DNA from 2 places in the Oleomonas cavernae genome. Region 1 is predicted to be linked to the other one. Evidence: riboswitches for the same ligand, from Rfam matches in the RefSeq annotation. Region 1 holds a riboswitch; the other holds the start of a gene.
The links. A riboswitch is a leader RNA that binds a small molecule or an ion and turns the genes downstream of it on or off. The one in region 1 is predicted to bind cobalamin.
Positions count from the first base shown of each region.

Region 1 (4,620 bases):
CGATCACCGCCGGCCGGGTGTCGCGCAGGTGCCCGGCGATGAACGCGGTACAGGTCGCGTCCTTCAAGCTGGCGACATAATAAGCCCGAACGCCCAAGCCCCGCGCCCGCAACGCCGCCGCCAGGGCGTGAATCGGCGCGATGTCGTCGGCCAGCAAATGCGCCCGATAAAAGACGATCGCCACCCACCCGTCATTCCGGCGAAGGCCGGAATCCATTGCGACATCGCGTGCTGCCCCAGAATGGATCCCGGCCTTCGCCGGGATGACGGGTGGGAGGGGGAGTTCGCCACACAGCGGCAGCGGCGCCGGCTCGCCGGCCGGCATCTCTCCCCGGCCGCCGAGATATGCCATGAGTTCCACCGCCAGGCGCATGTTCGCCGCGCCGCCATGGCGGAAGCAGCCATCCAGCTTGTCGACGATCTCGGCCGGCGCAGTTGAGAGCGCCGCCAGCCGCTCGTCCGGCCGCCCGTCGCCGGGGATCAGTACCAGTGCCACACCCCGCTTGCGCGCCAGCCCGGCCAGTTCCTCCGCCCCGTAACGCCAATAGTCCAGCCCGCCCAGCAGGCGCACGACGATGGCCCGGGCGTGGGCGGCGGTCTTCTCCAGGTAGAGGTCGACCGACAGGGGATGGCGCAGGCGGGCGAGACTCGCGGTCTGCACCGGCGTGCCGACGAAGGCGGCAAGGTCGCTGTCGGTGAAGGACAGGAACAGCAGGTCCGCGGGCGCATGGTCGAGGTCGACGGCGGCATCCGCCTCGTCCAGGCCATGGGTCTCGCGAACCAGGATGTGCATGTCAGGCCTTCAGCGCTGCTTCGATGCCGGCCCGGTCCAGGCCGCGCTCGCCGATCACCACGATGCGGCTGATGCGCGCCTCCTCCGGGTTCCAGGCCCGCTCGAACTGGTGGCGGAAGCGGTTGCCCACGCCCTGGACCAGCAGGCGCAGCGGCTTGCCCGCCACGGCGGCGAAGCCCTTCATGCGCAGCACGCCGAAACGTTCGGCCGTGGCGGCCAGACGGGCGACGAAACCGTCGGCATCGGCGGCGGGGGCGAGATCGACCACGAAGCTTTCGAAATCGTCATGCTCGTGCGCGCCGTCTTCCGCGTCGTGGTGCGACGGGCGGCTGGCCAGGTCGTTCTCCGCCTTGGCATCCAGGCCCAGCAGGACGTTGAGATCGACCCGGCATTCCTGGGTGCTGACCATGCGCGGCCGCCGCGTGCCGGCCTCGCCGATGCGGATCTTCAGCTCGCTGATCACCTCGGCCGAGAGCAGGTCGGCCTTGTTCACCAGGATCAGGTCGGCGGCATTCACCTGGTCCTCGAACACCTCGGCCAGCGGGTTGTCGTGGTCGAGGGAGGGGTCCGCCGCCGCCTGGGCGGCCAGGGCAGCGGGATCGTCGGCAAAGCGGCCGTCGGCCACCGCCGGGCCGTCCACCACCGCGATCACCCCGTCGACGGTGACGCGCGAGCGGATCGCCGGCCAGTCGAAGGCTTTCAGAAGCGGTTTCGGCAGGGCCAGGCCGGAGGTTTCGATCAGGATGTGCTGCGGCGGGTTTTCCCGGTTCAGCAAGGCTTCCATCGTGGGCACGAAATCATCGGCCACGGTGCAGCACAGGCAGCCGTTGGCGAGTTCCACGATGTTCTCCTCAGGGCAGACATCGATGCCGCAGCCGCGCAGCAGGTCGCCGTCGACGCCGACCTCGCCGAATTCATTGACGATGACCGCGATGCGCCGGCCTTGCGCATTCTCCAGCACATGGCGCACCAGGGTGGTCTTGCCGGCACCCAGGAAGCCGGTGACGACGGTGACGGGAATCTTGGGTGAGGTCAGGTTCATTGCGCGGCATCCTTGAAGACGGGGGCCAGTGCCGGGACACGGGCGATGATGTTGTGGTGGAGCGAGGCCGGCCTCCCTGAGCGCAGCACGATGCCGGCACCCGAGGCGCCATAGGCGCGGGCATAGGCGATCAGGTCGGCGGCGTGATCGGCGGTAAGCTCGCCGACGATGTAGGACCATTTGCCGGCTTGCGAGAGCACGGCGGTGCAGGCCCGCTCGCAACTGGCCAGGCACACCACGGGGTTCAAATGACAGGCGGCGTCCGCTTCGGCCGCGAGCAGGTCGGCCACCGCCTGCGCCAGCAACTCGCCGGGGCGAGGTGCATCATCCGCCAATTCCCCGGCCGGGCGGCAGGTGGTGCAGATGTGCAGTGTCGGCAGATCGCTCAAAGACCGGACCCCTTCAGGCGCGTCAATCACCGGGGGCAAGGTCTGGCACGGGCCGGCATGGCCGATGCCCGGCACCCGAACACCGGGTGCCGCCGCCGCCAGGGCACCCCGCCCGGCGATCGGAAAAGCAGTGGGACGGCAGGTCTCCTGGCTCGCGGATCGTCGCCATCGCGTCGCCTTCCCGGGCTCACCCAGTGGCATCCTGACGCGCGGCTGGCCGCCTACAGTTGCGGGGGCAGTTGCGGAATGGGGCCTTTGGGACCCGCCACCGCATTCCCTTTTCACCATGCCGCAAGGCACGGACCGTCGCCCTTTGAGTATGTCGCGCCGCCCTGCCTGTCAATCATGGTCGCCGATCGCCGCCTTGCGGGCGGCGCGGCATTCATGCTTTTCATGGGGTCATGACCGATTCCATGACCCCTGATGAGGCCGAACGCCACCGCGCCAAGATGGCCAGGCGCAAGGCCGTGCAGGACGCGGAAGTGGCGTCCAAGACCCTGGAGAAGGGCCTGCTGATCGTCAACACCGGCCCTGGCAAGGGCAAGTCGACGGCGGCCTTTGGCCTCGCCCTGCGCATGATCGGCCATGGCCGCAAGGTGGGCGTGGTGCAGTTCATCAAGGGCGCCTGGGCGACCGGCGAACGCACCACCTTCGAGCGTTTCGGCGACCTTGTTGAATGGCACAGCATGGGCGAGGGCTTCACCTGGGAAACCCAGGACAAGGCCCGCGACATCGCCGCCGCGGCCAAGGCCTGGGACAAGGTTCTGGCCATGCTGGCCGATCCCTCCTTCTCGCTGCTGGTGCTGGACGAGCTCAACATCGCCCTGCGCTATGACTATCTGGATCTGGGCCAGGTGGTCGCTGCGCTGAGCAACCGGCGCGCCGGCCTGCACGTCGTGGTCACCGGCCGCAATGCCAAGCCCGAGTTGATCGCCGCGGCCGACCTGGTGACCGAGATGGGCCAGGTGAAGCATCACTTCGCGGCAGGCGTGAAGGCGCAGGCGGGCATCGAATTCTGATGGCCGCCCGGGCGATCATGTTCCAGGGCACCGGCTCCAACGTCGGCAAGTCCCTGCTGGTGGCAGGGCTGGCCCGGGCCTGCGTGAAGCGCGGCCTGGTCGTGCGGCCGTTCAAGCCGCAGAACATGTCCAACAATGCGGCCGTCACGCCCGACGGCGGCGAGATCGGCCGGGCCCAGGCCCTGCAGGCCCGCGCCGCCGGCATCGCTCCCTCAGTCCACATGAACCCGGTGCTGCTGAAACCGCAAAGCGAGACCGGCGCCCAGATCGTGGTCCAGGGCAGGGTCTTCGGCAACGCCGGCGCGCGGGATTACCAGGCCCGCAAGTGCGACCTGCTGCCCCATGTCCTCGATTCCTTCGGGCGGATGAAGGCGCAGGCCGACATCGTCCTGGTCGAGGGGGCGGGCAGCGCGTCGGAGGTCAACCTGCGCGCCCACGACATCGCCAACATGGGCTTTGCCCGGGCCGCCGACGTGCCCGTGGTGCTGATCGGCGACATCGACCGGGGCGGCGTCATCGCCGCCCTGGTCGGCACCCACACGGTGATCGAGCCGGACGATGCCCGCCAGATCGTCGGCTTCATCGTCAACCGGATGCGCGGCGATCCCACCCTGTTTGCCAGCGGCATGGAGTTCATCGCCCAGCGTACCGGCTGGGCGGCCCTGGGCCTGGTGCCCTTCTTCGACGGCGCCCGGGCCCTGCCGGCGGAAGATGCCTATGACCTCGCCGAACGCCCCCAACGGGCGGGCGGCAGCTTGCGCATCGTGGTGCCGGTCTTGCCACGCATCGCCAATTTCGACGACCTCGATCCCCTGGGTGCCGAGCCGGGCGTCACTCTGGTCATGGCGGAACCGGGCAAGCCCCTGCCGCCGGCCGACCTGATCGTGCTGCCGGGATCGAAGGCCACGATCGCCGACCTGGCGGCCTTGCGTGCTTGGGGCTGGGACATCGACATCCTGGCCCATCACCGCCAGGGCCGGCCGGTGCTGGGCCTGTGCGGCGGCTATCAGATCCTGGGGCGCTCCATCGCCGATCCCGACGGCATCGAGGGCCCGGCCGGCGCGGTGGCTGGCCTGGGCCTGCTCGAGGTCGACACCGTGCTGACCGCCGACAAGCGCTTGGTCGAGGTGCAGGGCCACAGCCTGGCCGACGGCAAGCCGTTCCACGGCTACGAAATGCACATGGGCCGCACCGATGGTCCGGACACGGCGCGTGCGGTCGTGGCCTTCGCCGACGGCCGCCGTGACGGCGCCGCCTCGGCCGACGGCCTGGTCACCGGTACCTATGTCCACGGCTTGTTCGCCGACGACGCCCAGCGCGCCGCCTGGCTCACCCGCTTAGGGAGCACGGCCTCGGGCCTTGATCACGGCCACCTGA
Region 1 covers NZ_QYUK01000011.1:2,427,404-2,432,023, reverse strand. Annotated here, with positions in the region: gene cobN (cobaltochelatase subunit CobN) at 1-793, opposite strand, end outside; gene cobW (cobalamin biosynthesis protein CobW) at 795-1,835, opposite strand; gene D3874_RS15505 (DUF1636 family protein) at 1,832-2,224, opposite strand; cobalamin riboswitch at 2,345-2,547, opposite strand; gene cobO (cob(I)yrinic acid a,c-diamide adenosyltransferase) at 2,626-3,243, shown strand; gene D3874_RS15495 (cobyric acid synthase) at 3,243-4,620, shown strand, end outside.

Region 2 (4,620 bases), on a different contig from region 1:
CGATCGCGCAGGCCCGGCGGTAGAGCGCCAGTGCCCGGCGGATGTCCCTGGCGGTCGCTTGTGGCCGGCCGGTGCCCATCCAGGCATCGCTGCTGAGTGTGTCACCGTAGACCTTGGGGCCGTTCAGCGCCAAGTCCAGGGCGCCGGCCATGGCTGCTTCCGGCCAGCCGGCATTGGGCGACTTGTGCTGCCGCGCATCCCGCCAGGCCGCCCGCAACGCGGCCCTCGCGTCGGCGCCGGGCGCGATCAGGGCGGCGGCGGCCAGCCACAGGGCGCTGAGGCGCGAGGCGGGCAGGTTCACGACATCGTCGGTGCGCGCGGCGGCCCAGCCGAAGGCCTGGTGGCGCGCCGTCTTGTGGCCGATCATGCTGTCGGCGGTGTTGATCGCCTTGTAGCCGACGATGCCGGGCAGGCCCAGCAGGGCGCACCAGAAGGCCGGCGCCACGATGCCGTCGGAGAAATTCTCGCCCAGGCTCTCGATCGCCGCCCGGGCGACGCCGGCCTCGTCCAGGGTGCTGGTGTTGCGGCCCACGATCATGGCGACGGCCCGGCGGCCGCCCGCCAGGCCCTGGGTTTCCAGCGCCGTGGCTACGGCGACGACATGGGCATCGAGGCTGCGCTGGGCGATCAGGGTCGAGGCCAGGATCGCCAGCACGACGATGCCGGCACCCCAGGGCAGGTAAAGCAGGATCAGGTATTGCAGGCCCCAGGCGGGTAGCATGGTCAAGGCCAGCAGGGCGCCCAAGGCCGCGACCCCATTGAGCCGGCGGGCACTGTCCGGCATGGTCGCGCGGTTGAGGCTGCGGTCGAGTCGGCTGATCAGCGCGCCGATCCAGATGACCGGGTGGCCGATCAGCGGGATCAGGCGTTGCGGATAGCCGAAAGCGGCCTCCAGCCCAGGGCGGCCAATAAGATCAGGAGGGGGGGCTCGATGCTCATGGAGGGCGCCACAGCTAGCACGAAAGCGCCAGGCAGGGCAGATCCCTTGTCGACGCACGGCGGCCATCGCTCGGCCGCGCAGGCCCGCTTTCCAGGCGCCCCCCAACCCTGGCTCGACCTGTCGACCGGGATCAACCCATTGCCTATCCCCTCCCGGCCCTGTCCCCGGCGGTCTTCACCGCTCTGCCGGACCCGGCCGCCCTGGCGGCACTGGAGGCCGCGGCGGCCAGGGCCTATGGCGTCGCCGATCCGTCGCTGGTGGTGGCGGCACCCGGCACGCAGATCCTGATCGACCTGCTGCCCCGGCTGTTGCCGCCGGCCGATGTCGCCGTGCTGGGCCGACCTACGGCGAGCATGGGCCTGGCTGGCTGCGGGCCGGCCACCGGCTGCGCAGCGCCCGCTACCTGCACGACTTGCGGCAGGCCAAGGTTGCCGTGGTGGTCAATCCCAACAACCCCGATGGCCGCATCCTGGCGGCGGCCGACCTGCTGGCCCTGGGCGCGGCGCTCGACGCCCGGGGCGGCCTGCTGGTGGTGGACGAGGCCTTTGCCGACCTGGAGGCGGGCACGTTCAGCCTGGGTTCGCGCCTGCCGCGGCCGGGCATCGTGGTGCTCCGCTCCTTCGGCAAGACCTATGGCCTGGCCGGCCTGCGCTTGGGCTTCGCCCTGGCCCCGGCCGATATCGCGGCCGAGATTCGCGCCGCCCTGGGGCCCTGGGCGGTCTCGGGCCCCGCCATCGCCGTGGGGACGGCGGCCCTGGCCGACCGGCTTTGGCTCGAAGCGTCGGCGGCGCGCTGTTCTGCCGATGCCCTGGACCTGGACCGGCTCATGGCCGGGCCGGCTTTGACGCCCTGGGCGGGACCAGGCTGTTCCGCCTCTATCGCCACGACGAGGCGGCCGCATGGTTCGAGCGACTGGGCAAGGCCGGCATTCTGGTGCGCCCCTTCGACTACCAGCCCGATTGGCTGCGCCTGGGGCTTCCCGGCGACAAGGCATCCTGGGCGCGCCTCGAGGAGGCCCTGCGATGACCGGCCAGGCCCCGCCTGTCTTCGATGCGGACTTCCGCCGCCATTTCGAGGAATTGCTGCGCTGGCGCCGCGACGTCCGCCGCTTCCGCCGCGAGCCGCTGGCGCCGGGCCTGCTGCACCAGTTGCTGGAACTGGCGGACCTGGCGCCCTCGGTCGGCAATTGCCAGCCCTGGCGCTTCGTGGTGGTCGAGGATTCAGGCGTCCGCGCCGCCGTGCGGGCCAATTTCCAGGCTGCCAATGCCGCCGCCCTGGACAACTACCAGGGCGAGCGGGCGCGGCTCTATGCCAGCCTGAAGCTCTCAGGCCTCGACGATGCCCCGGTGCACCTGGCGGTCTTCGCCGACCTCAACCCGGCGCAAGGTTTCGGCCTGGGCCGCCAGACCATGCCCGAAACCATCGAGCATTCCGCGACCACGGCGGTGCACACTTTCTGGTTGGCGGCGCGGGCCTTCGGCGTCGGCGTCGGCTGGGTCTCGATCCTCGATCCCGACGAGATCAACACCCTGCTGGACTGTCCGCCCGGCTGGCATCTGGTGGCCTATTTGTGCGTCGGCTACCCGGTCGAGGAGCACGAGGATCCGGAGCTGGAACGCCACGGCTGGCAGGGGCGCACGCCGCTGTCGACCCGGCTTTCGGTCAAATGACGCTCGATTGTTTGTGGCAATTGCGTTAGCGTCGCCGCTGGATTGGTCCCGCAAGGGCTAAGAGGGAACGCGGTCGAATACCGCGGCTGTCCCCGCAACTGTAGGCGCCGACGCTGCCTTCCGAGTCCCACTGGCCTCTGCCGGGAAGGGGGAGGGCGGAGCAGGGCGCGAGCCAGGAGACCTGCCGATCCGACCGGAACACCAACTGCGCCGCCGGTGGAGCGGCAGAAAGAGTAAGAGATCATGACGACCAAGGCTGCCTCCCTACCCCAAACCGTTGCCGTTCCGCGCTCGCGCCTGGCCGTTGCCGCCAGCCTGTTTGCGATGGGCGTCGGCTTCGTCTTCCTGGTGGGGTTCTCGCACCCGCAGTCGCTGCACGATGCCGCGCACGACACCCGCCACGGTCTCTCGTTCCCCTGCCACTGAGGTTGCCATGTTCGGACGTCTTGCGGCCTGCGGCCTTGCCGGCGGGATCCTCGGCGGCTGCCTTGTGGCGGCCATCCAGGCGGTAACCACCACCCCCCTTATCCTCCACGCCGAACTGTTCGAGGTACACGAGGTCGCGGACGCCGCCGGTATCATCCTCGCGCACGCCCATGGCACGGCCAGTGATGCGGTTGCCCATGCCGACGGCTATGACACCACGCGCCTGTTCATGACCTCGATCATGACGGTGGTCTGCGCCATCGGTTATGGCTGGATCCTGCTGTCGGCCATGTACCTGAAGGGTGCGGCGATCACCGCGCGCAGCATCCTGCCCTGGGCGATCGCGGCCTTCGTCGCCACCGGGCTGGCCCCGTCCCTGGGCCTGGCGCCGGAACTGCCGGGCTCGGCCGCGGCGGATCTCGATGCAAGGCAACTGTGGTGGGCCGGTACGGCCCTGGCGACCGCCGTCGGCATCGCCTTGATCGCCTTCAGCCGCAACCCGCTGTGGATCGTCGCCGCCCTGGTGCTGATCGTGCTGCCGCACATCATCGGCGCGCCGGTGCCGCCCGATCCCGAAAGCCGCGTGCCGGCCGAAGTCGCGGCGGAATTCGCCGGGGCCTCGCTGGTCGTCCAGTTCCTGGCCTGGGTCATCCCCGGTGCCATCGCCGGCTTCCTGGCCCAGCGCCTTATCCGCCCCGAGCCGGTCGCCGCATAACGCTCAGGGGGAGGGGAACCACCCCCCTTGCCCGATTTCACGATGCCCCCTAGGCTTGGGGCATCGTGAAAATCATTGATTACCTTGCCCGAGAACACCTCACCCTGACCGAATTTGCCCGGCGTGCCGGCGTTTCCGTCGCGGCCATGAGCCGCTATATCAGCGGTCAGCAGATCCCCCGTCCCGAGGCCATGCGCCGCCTGGCCGAGGCCTCCAACAACCACGTCTCGCCCGGCGATTTCTATGCCCCGGCGGGCCAGGGGGTGATCCGCACGATCCCGTCGCGGCGGCCCGCCACTTCCTGGAGACGCGGCCCGAGATCCGCTTCATCGACCTCTTCATCGCCGATACCAACGGGGTCTGCCGCGGCAAGCGGGCGACCCGGGGCGAGGCGCTGGAGGTGATCGAGCATGGGCTGAAACTGGTCGGCTCGGTCTTCGGCCTCGACATCCACGGCGACAATGTCGAGGAGACGGGCCTTGGCATGGCGACCGGCGACCGCGACCAGATCGGTGTGCCCATCGACGGCCGCATCCTGCCCATGCTGTGGGCCGGGCCTGATGCCGCCCAGATGCACCTGACCCTGCTGGACGAGGACGGCTCGCCCTTCTTCGCCGATCCAAGGCAGGTGCTGGGCGATGTCCTGGCCAAGTTCAAGGCCCTGGGCCTGACCCCGGTGGTGGCCTGCGAACTGGAATTCTACCTGATCGACAATGCGCGCGACGCCAAGGGCGGCCCGCAACCCGTGCCGTCCCCCTTCACCGGGCGGCGCGACTGGACCACCCAGGTCCTGTCGCTGGAAGACATGGACGCGCACCGTGCCCTCTTGACCGAAATCGCCGAGGCGCTGGAGGCCCAGGGCGTGCCCG
Region 2 covers NZ_QYUK01000008.1:93,400-98,019, reverse strand. Annotated here, with positions in the region: gene cbiB (adenosylcobinamide-phosphate synthase CbiB) at 1-1,006, opposite strand, end outside; partial or broken gene D3874_RS29830 (aminotransferase class I/II-fold pyridoxal phosphate-dependent enzyme) at 1,374-1,676, shown strand; gene D3874_RS29825 (hypothetical protein) at 1,709-1,966, shown strand; gene bluB (5,6-dimethylbenzimidazole synthase) at 1,963-2,610, shown strand; cobalamin riboswitch at 2,637-2,813, shown strand; gene D3874_RS00670 (CbtB domain-containing protein) at 2,854-3,036, shown strand; gene D3874_RS00665 (CbtA family protein) at 3,044-3,751, shown strand; gene D3874_RS31790 (helix-turn-helix domain-containing protein) at 3,817-4,155, shown strand; gene D3874_RS00655 (glutamine synthetase family protein) at 4,152-4,620, shown strand, end outside.
Region 2: it holds a riboswitch for cobalamin, as region 1 does, so the genes downstream of both, D3874_RS00670 (CbtB domain-containing protein) here and D3874_RS15505 (DUF1636 family protein) in region 1, are expected to answer to the same signal.